Regions from separate parts of the Achromobacter sp. 1014246743 genome, predicted to be linked through region 1. Evidence: riboswitches for the same ligand, from Rfam matches in the RefSeq annotation. Region 1 holds a riboswitch; the other holds the start of a gene.
The links. Region 1 has a riboswitch for glycine ahead of AC6LJ2_RS15520 (D-amino acid dehydrogenase). Riboswitches for the same ligand answer to the same signal wherever they lie in the genome.
Positions count from the first base shown of each region.

Region 2: linked by a shared signal. The riboswitch ahead of gcvT (glycine cleavage system aminomethyltransferase GcvT) and the one ahead of AC6LJ2_RS15520 (D-amino acid dehydrogenase) in region 1 are both predicted to bind glycine.

Region 1 covers NZ_JCBANA010000033.1:43,165-47,574, forward strand. Annotated here, with positions in the region: gene AC6LJ2_RS15510 (Zn-dependent hydrolase) at 1-931, opposite strand, end outside; gene ampC (class C beta-lactamase) at 1,053-2,261, opposite strand; glycine riboswitch at 2,396-2,486, shown strand; glycine riboswitch at 2,488-2,578, shown strand; gene AC6LJ2_RS15520 (D-amino acid dehydrogenase) at 2,623-3,852, shown strand; gene AC6LJ2_RS15525 (sulfite exporter TauE/SafE family protein) at 3,856-4,410, opposite strand, start outside.
Region 2 covers NZ_JCBANA010000027.1:55,917-60,326, forward strand. Annotated here, with positions in the region: gene gcvP (aminomethyl-transferring glycine dehydrogenase) at 1-378, opposite strand, end outside; gene gcvH (glycine cleavage system protein GcvH) at 476-853, opposite strand; gene gcvT (glycine cleavage system aminomethyltransferase GcvT) at 950-2,050, opposite strand; glycine riboswitch at 2,137-2,259, opposite strand; glycine riboswitch at 2,293-2,388, opposite strand; gene AC6LJ2_RS13490 (ZIP family metal transporter) at 2,476-3,369, opposite strand; gene AC6LJ2_RS13495 (superoxide dismutase) at 3,395-4,009, opposite strand; gene AC6LJ2_RS13500 (aminoacetone oxidase family FAD-binding enzyme) at 4,247-4,410, opposite strand, start outside.

The DNA.
Region 1 (4,410 bases):
TCGCCGACAGCGTCGCGTCATCGGCGGCGCGCAGGTCCACCGAGAGACTCACGCGGCCCGGAATGACATTGCGGGAATTCGGGAACACGTCCATCCAGCCTACGGTGCCACGCGCGTTCGGGGCGTGCGCCAGCGCAATGTCGTTGACCGCGCGCACCAGGTCCGATGCCGCCAGCAGCGCATCGCGCCGCAACGGCATGGGCGTCGGACCGGCATGCGCTTCCACGCCGGTCAGCACCACGTCGTACCAGCGCTGGCCCAGCGCCGCCGTGACCACGCCGATCACGGTGTCTGCGGCCTCCAGCACCGGCCCCTGTTCGATATGCGCCTCGAAATAGGCGCCCACGCCATCGCGCACCGCCGGGGGAACGGCCGCTGCGCCGGCATAGCCGATCGCGGTCAAGGCGTCACGCACGCTGACGCCGTCGCGGTCACGCTGCCCCAGCGCATGGTCCAGCGTAAAGGCGCCGGCGTACACGCCCGAGCCCATCATGACCGGCACGAAGCGCGATCCCTCTTCGTTCGTCCACACCACCAGTTCCAGCGGCGCCTCGGTCTGGACACCGGCGTCGTTCAGCGTGCGCAGCACTTCCAGGCCCGCCAGCACGCCGTAGTTGCCGTCGAACTTGCCGCCGGTGGGCTGGGTATCGATATGGCTGCCCGTCATGACGGCGGGCAAGGCATTGTTGCGGCCCGGACGGCGCGCGAAGATGTTGCCGATGGCGTCCACGCGCAGCTCGCACCCCGCCTGGCGCGCCCAGTCCGAAAACAGGTCGCGGCCCTGGCGGTCCAGGTCGGTCAGGGCCAGCCGGCAGACCCCGCCCTTGTCGGTCGCGCCGATACGGGCCAGATCCATCAACGACTGCCACAAGCGCGCACCGTCCACGCGCAGATCAGCCAGGGAATCGAAGGCAGTAGAGGCAAGGGTCATGCAAGCTCCTGATACGCGAAGGGGACGTCGCCACGCCGCGCGGGCGGGCGGAGGATCGGCCATCGAAAAATAATGGCTGGTGTACCAGGCGCTGCAAATACACAATCGCGCTGAATCAGGCTCACTGTACAGGCGCGTTCGGGCTATCTGTATAGGTCAGAATCCGCAACGCCAACCGCACGCGGGCCTCGTTGGGATAGTTGCGGTTGGCCAGGATCACGATGCCCAGCTTGCGCGACGGCACGAAGGCCACGTAGGCGCCAAAGCCGTTGGTGGCGCCGGTCTTGTTGATCCACACCGCCTCCTGCGGCGCGCTCGGCGGCTGCACGGCCTGCACGGGCAGGGTTTCGAACGCCACCTTGGCCGAGTTGCCGGCCACCAGGTCATCCACCGATACCGGGTAGCGGTACTGCTCCCAGATCAGGTCCTGCGTCATCGCGCCCAGCTGGTAGTAGCCGGTATGCGTGGCCGCGATGGCGCGCTGGATGGCGGCATCCGCGGGCGCCACGCCCAGGTTCACCTCGACGAAGCGGATCATGTCGCGGGCGGTCGATTTCACGCCATAGGCCTCGTCCGCCAGCACGCCCGGATTCAACCGCACCGCCGCGTTCTGCTTGTTGTAGCCCCAGGCGTAGTCCGGCATTTTTTCAGGCGGTACGTTCACATAGGTGCTGCGCAGCCCCAGCTTGGGAAACAGGCCCTGCTCCAGCGCCGCCACGTAGGGCTGGCCCAGGCTGCGCGCCGCCACCACGCCCAGCATGCCGATGCTGGGATTGGCGTAGGTGCGGTGCGTGCCGGGCGCGTACTGCGGCGTCCAGGCCTTCAGGTAGGCCATCAACTGGGCCATGTCCTGCACGGCGTCCGGCACCTGCAAGGGAAAGCCCCCGGCCGTGTGCGTGGCCAGGTTGATCAGCGTGGTCTTGGCAAAGTCGGTGCCTTGCAGTTCGGGCACGTACCGGGCGGGGCTGTCGCCCAACGACAGTTTGCCCGAGGCCTCTGCATAGCCCGCCAGCGTCACGGTGAAGGTCTTGCTGATCGAGCCCAGCTCCAACAGCGTGTCGGGCGATACCGGCTTGCGCGGTGCGCGCGAGGCATCGCCGTAGTTGAAAAAGCGCTGCTCGCCGTTGCGGGTGACGGCGATCGCCATGCCGGGGATGTCGTACTGGCGCATGACCTCGGCCACGGCAGCGTTGATCGCCTCGTCAGCGGCCCGCGCCGACACGGCCGCGGACACCGCTGCCGCGGGCTGCCCCGCCGCCAGGGCGGGTCCGGCGCCTGCGGCCAAGGCCAGCAGCCCCATCGAAGCACGGAGTTTTTCTCTCAGGCGCATGCCATTCTTCCTGTCGTGTCATACCGGCTGGCGCCGGCCAAATGGCCGCCCAGTGTAGGACGAATTTGACGCATCCTGGTACTAACCCTAAGTCTCGTCCGACCGAAATTTTGGCTATCCTGCTCCGGTCGATTCAAAACCCCGCAGAAGAGACTCGCCCCCGTGGCGGGCGCCGACGGAGCAACCGCCCCGGAAACTCTCAGGCAACAGGACTGCGCGGTGTAGACAATCTGGAGAGAGGCGCCAGGCGCGCCCACCGAAGGGGATCCCGCGGCGCTCGCCGCCCGGGTGAAGCTCTCAGGTACCAAGACAGATGGGGTGCTGCTGCCGGTTGGCCGCAGCCACGCTATCTGGAGCCACCATGCCCCGCATCGCCATCATCGGCGCCGGTATCACCGGCGTCACGTCTGCGTACGCCTTGAGCAAACTGGGTTACGACGTCACGGTCTACGACCGCCAGCGCTATCCCGCCATGGAAACGTCCTATGCCAACGGCGGCCAGCTGTCCGCCAGCAACGCCGAAGTCTGGAACAGCGCCGCCACCGTCATGAAGGGCCTGCGCTGGCTGGGGCGGCGCAATGCGCCGCTGCTGCTCAACCCGCGCTTCAGCTGGCACAAGTATTCGTGGCTGGCCCAGTTCATGGGACAGATCCGCAATTACCGCCAGAACACCATCGCCACCACCCGGCTGGCCATCGAGGCGCGCCAGCACCTGTACGCCATGGCCGAGGAAGAAGGCATCGACTTCGACCTGGAACGGCGCGGCATCCTGCACATCTACCACGACGCCGCCAGCTTCGAGACCGCACGCCGCGCCAACGCGCTGCTGCGCGAAGGCGGACTGGAACGCCACGCGGTCACGCCCGACGAAGCACGCGCCATCGAGCCCGCGCTGCAAACGGCCTGCCACGGCGGCTTCTACACGCCGTCCGATGCCACCGGCGACATCCACAAATTCACCAGCGGCCTGGCCCGTGCCTGCGCGCGCCGCGGCGTGCGCTTCGAGCAGGACGCCGACATCCGCGCCATCAGCCGCGACGGCCTGCCCTACGTCTTGGACATTGCCCGCGAAGGCGGCACGCAACACGAACAGCACGAGGCCAGCGCCATCGTCATCTGCGCCGGCGCCGCCAGCCGCCAGTTCGCGCGCCAGCTGGGCGACTCGCTGAACATCTACCCGGTCAAGGGCTATTCCATCAGCGTGCACCTGGACGAGCCCGACAGCCGCGCTGCCGCCCCCACCGTCAGCCTGCTCGATGAAGCCGCCAAGATCGTCACCAGCCGCCTGGGCGACCGCTTCCGCGTGGCCGGCACGGCGGAATTCAACGGCTTCAACATGGACATCCGCGCCGAGCGCATCCAGCCGCTGGTGGACTGGACCCGCAAGCACTTCCCCGGCGTACGCACGTCACGCGTGGTGCCCTGGTGCGGCCTGCGCCCCATGACCCCCAACATGATGCCGCGCGTTGGCCCGGGCAAGCGGCCCGGCGTGTTCTACAACACCGGGCACGGGCATTTGGGGTGGACGCTGTCGGCAGCGACGGCGCAGATGCTGGCGGCGAGTGTGCGGGACGGGGTGTCGCTGGCGTAGCGCCTACCGCGCCAGCAACTGCGGCACCGAAGACGCCAGCAACGTCAGCCCCGAACACGTCAGCAGGCCCAGTACCGTGCGCCGGAACGTCACTTCGGAAATGCCGATGTACAGGCGGGTGCCCAGCAGCGTGGGGATCAGCATGGCCGGCGCCACCACCGCGAACATGGGCGCCATGTCGCGGGTGACGATGCCGGTGGCCAGGTAGGTGGCCATCGTCACCGACAGCATCGCCAGGTTGAAGTTCTGGATCACGGCGCGCTGGGTGTCCTTGTTGAAGCCGCGCAGCGTGCACCACAGCGTGGGCACGCTGCCCGCGAAACCGCCGATGCCGCCCAGCACGCCGCCGACCATGCCCACGGCGCCATCGCCCAGGCGGTTGCCGCCGATGCGCGGCAGCCGCTGCGACATCAGCATGACCGGGCACCACAAGGCCAGCAAGGCGCCCAGCACCGCCTTGAACCAGTCCATGTCCAGGTGCGGCAGCACCAGCACGCCCAGCGGAATGCCGGCCAGGCCGCCCGCCAGGAAGGGCCACAGCAGTGGCCAGTCAAAGCC
Region 2 (4,410 bases), on a different contig from region 1:
GTTCAGCAGGGCCTCGAGGCGGCCCTGCGAGATCTCGGGCTGGTAGGGCGTGTAGGCCGTGTACCAGGCGGGATTCTCGAGAATGTTGCGCAGGACCACGTTGGGGGTCTGCGTGCCGTAGTAACCCTGGCCGATGTAGTTGCGAAAGACCTTGTTGCGGCCGGCGATCTGCTTCAGTTCGGCCAGCACGTCGGCTTCGCTGCGCGAGGGCGGCAGCGCCAGCGGGGCCTGGCTGCGGATCTTGGGCGGCACGACTTCTTCGATCAGGGCGTCCAGGCTGGCGCTGCCGATCACGGCAAGCATGGCGGCCTGGTCGGCGTCGGAGGGGCCGATGTGGCGGGGAATGAAGTCGGTGTGGGTGTCTAGGGCGCGCGACATGGAGGGATCTCGGGGTAGCAGGTGTCGTCGGGGGACGAACGGTGATGCATCTTGCGGACGGGCGCGACGCCTGGCGCCGCCGCCCGCCCGGACAGGCTTAGCCGTTGGCGACGGCTTCGTAGCCGGCAGCGTCCAGCAGCTTGTCGGCATCGGCGGCGTTGACCGGCTTGATCTTGAAGATCCAGGCCGTGAAGGCCGATTCGTTGATCAGGTTGGGGTTGCTTTCGAGTTCGTCGTTGAATGCGACGATTTCGCCGGCGACCGGGGCGTAGATGTCGGAGGCGGCCTTGACCGACTCGACCACGCCGGCGGTTTCGCCTGCGTTCAGCTTGGCGCCGACCTTGACGTCGCCGACGAAGACCAGGTCGCCCAGTTGGTCCTGGGCGGTATCGGTGATGCCGACGACAAACACGTCGCCTTCGGCTTTGACCCATTCATGGGACTGGGTGTACTTGCGATCGGTGGGCAGACTCATGGGAACTCCTGAGGGATTCGGGTAGAAGAATGGTGTTGCGCGCCTCGCGCCGGCAGCCCGCCCGCCACGGGGGGCCTGCGGCGCGAAGCTTCGAGTTTACGAGTGTTCGACGGCTTTGCCGTTACGGACAAACGGCAGTTTGCAGACCAGGGCGGGCACCCATTTGCCGCGGATGTCGACCTCGACCGTATCGCCCGCGGCCACGCCTTGCGGCAGGCGGGCAAAGCCGATCGATACGCCCAGCGTGGGCGACATGGTGCCGCTGGTGAGTTCGCCGGTGCCTTGCGCGGTGCGCACGGCCATGTGGGCGCGCATGACGCCGCGTTCCTGCAGCTTCAGGCCGACGAAGGCGGCGGGCGTGGCGAATTGTTCCAGCGCGTCGCGGCCGATGAAGCGGCGCTCGGGGTTTTTCAGGGACACCGTCCAGGTCAGCGCGGCCTCGCCGGGCTGGGTCAGTTCGTCCATGTCCTGGCCGTACAGGTTCATGCCGGCTTCCAGGCGCAGCGTGTCGCGCGCGCCCAGGCCTGCCGGGCGCACGCCCTGGGCGACCAGGTCGCGCCACAGCTGCACGACGTCGGCAGCGGGCAGCACGATTTCAAAGCCGTCTTCGCCGGTGTAGCCGGTGCGGGCCACCAGGGTGTCGTCGCCGATGCGGGCGGCCACGAACGGGGTCAGCGGTTCACTGGCGGCCTGCCAGGCCGGGCGCGCGGCCCAGACCTTGGCGCGGGCGTTGGGGCCCTGCACGGCGACCATGGCCAGGTCGCGGCGCGGCGTGATGGTGACGTCGAACTTGCCGGCCTGCTTGACGCGCTGCATCCAGGCCATGTCTTTGTCGGCGGTGCCGGCGTTGACGACCACGCGCCATTGGTCGGCGGCGAAGAAATAGACGATCAGGTCGTCGATGACGCCGCCTTGCGGGTTCAGCATGCAGGTGTAGAGCGCCTTGCCCGGCACCGTCAGCTTGGCCACGTCGTTGGCCACCAGGCGCTGCAGGTAGGCAAAGGCATCCGGGCCGGTGACGTCGGCGTTGAGCATGTGCGAGACGTCGAACATGCCGGCGTCCTGGCGCACCGCGTGGTGCTCTTCGAGTTGCGAGCCGTAGGCCAGGGGCATGTCCCAGCCGCCGAAATCGACCATGCGGGCGCCGGAGGCGATGTGTTCGTCGGCCAGCGGGGTGCGTTTGAGGGTTGCGGACATGCAGGGGACTCCGGAGCGGCAGCGGTGCCAGGGTTACGGAATGCCGCTGGCAGATGGGCAATGCGCCCCCGCACAACGGCTGAATCTTCCGCCCCTCTGTCCTTTTGCCTGAGAGTTGCCCCGCGTGGCGGGTTTGCACCTTCGGCGCCTGGGCTGCGCGCTATGTCCCTGATTGGGCAGCGGCGCCAGGTCTCTCCAGAGTGCTGTTTTGCCGCGTCCGCACGGCATAAACCGGGACAGGGCAAACATGTGCGGTATGGGATACCTGAGCGATTCCGGGCGAATTGCGCCTTCGGCGGCGGCTGCGGTTAACAGCCGCTCTCTCCCGCAACATGCGTGACAGCGCCGAAAGCATACCGCGAAACGCCGGCTTCGCCCAGCGCCGCGCGGCCTGTCACCGGCGGCCCGCAACCTGTTCGCAACGCCTAGCCCAGCGCCGTGTCCAGCAGCATCATCAGCACGAAGCCCAGCATCAGCCCGCAGGTGGCATAGACCTCGTGTCCCTTGCGATGCGATTCGGGGATGATTTCGTGGCTGATCACGAACAGCATGGCGCCCGCCGCGAATCCCAGGCCCCAGGGCAGCATGGCCGCCGACCAGCCCACCACCGCCGCGCCCAGCACGGCGCCGACCGGCTCGACCAGGCCGGACAGCATGCCCAGCGCCACCGCGAACGAGCGCTTGTAGCCGGCGGCGATCAGCGCCACGGCCACCACCAACCCTTCGGGGATGTCCTGGATGGCGATGCCGGTGGCCAGCGCGGTACCGCGCACCGGATCGTTGCCCGCGTAGCCCACGCCGATGGCCAGGCCTTCGGGCAGGTTGTGCAAGGTAATGGCGAAGACGAACAGCCAGGTACGGCGCAGCCGATGCGCCTCGATGCCTTCGCGGCCCTTGATGAAGTGTTCATGCGGCAGCAGCCGGTCCATCAGCAGCAGCGCGGCCGCGCCCAGCAGGATGGCCGCACCGACGGTCAGCCCGGCTCCCCAGGGGCCGGCGCCCTGCGATTCGGCTGCCGCGATGCCCGGCGCCACCAGCGAGAACGCGCTGGCCGCCAGCATCACGCCCGCGCCGAAGCCGAACATGCTGTCCTGCATTTTCTGGGGAATGGTGCGCGCGAAAAGAATGGGCAGCGTGCCCGCCGCGGTGGCGCCGGCGGCGACCATGCCGCCCAGCAGCGCGTCCGCCACATGGGGTGCGTGCACAGCGAGATAGACCCACAGCTGATGCAGGCCCAGGCAGGCGACCAGCACCGCCAACGTCCAGACACTGACGCTGGTGGCTGCGGGCCGGATGCGATGACGGCTGAATGTGTTCATGGACCTGCCCTCGCGCAATGCCGGATCAGCCGATGGCAGCGGCGTAGCGGCGCGCCACCTCGGGCCAATTGACGACATTGTAGAAGGCGCCGATGTATTCCGGCCGGCGGTTCTGGTACTTCAGGTAGTAGGCGTGCTCCCACACGTCCAGGCCCAGGATGGGGGTGTTGCCCTGCATCAGCGGGCTGTCCTGGTTGGCGCTGCTTTCCACCACCAGCTTGCCGGCCGGGGTGACCGACAGCCAGGCCCAGCCGCTGCCGAAGCGGGTCAGCGCTGCCTTGGTGAAGGCCTCGCGGAACGCGGCCAGGCCACCCAGTTCCGCATCGATCGCGCGGGCCAGCGCGCCATCGGGCTCACCACCGCCCTGCGGCGACATGACGGACCAGAACAGGCTGTGGTTGGCATGGCCGCCGCCGTGGTTGCGCACTGCGCCGCGGATCGCCTCGGGCAGTTGGTCCAGGCGGGCCACCAGGGCTTCGACCGGCTCGTCGGTGGCGATACCGGCGCCGTCCAGGGCCGCGTTCAGGCTGGTGACGTAGGTCTGGTGGTGCTTGCTGTAGTGGATTTCCATCGTCATGGCGTCGATATGGGGTTCGAGCGCGTCATAGGCGTAGGGCAAGGTCGGCAGGGTGTAGGCCATGGCATGTCTCCGTCAGGACGGCGCCGCCGAAAGCGGGGCCGAATCGATTATCGAAAACATAAATGATATGTATTTTTATTTGATATAACAATGGTGGCGTTGCCGAGGCTGTCATGGCGGCGGGCGATGCGGCCCGCCGGCCGCGTGGACACGGCCAGTGGCGGCCTGGCCGATCGCTGCCGTGAAACCGTCCGAGAATGAAAGCGAAGCGGCGGTCCGCGAACGCGGGCGCCGCGCCTACAGCGCCTTGCCGCAGGCCACGCCCGAGGCCCAGGCCCACTGGAAGTTGTAGCCGCCCAGCCAGCCGGTGACGTCCACGGCTTCGCCGATGAAGTACAGCCCGGGGGTGGTCTTGGCCTGCATGGACTTCTGGTCCAGCCCGCGGGTGTCGACGCCGCCGC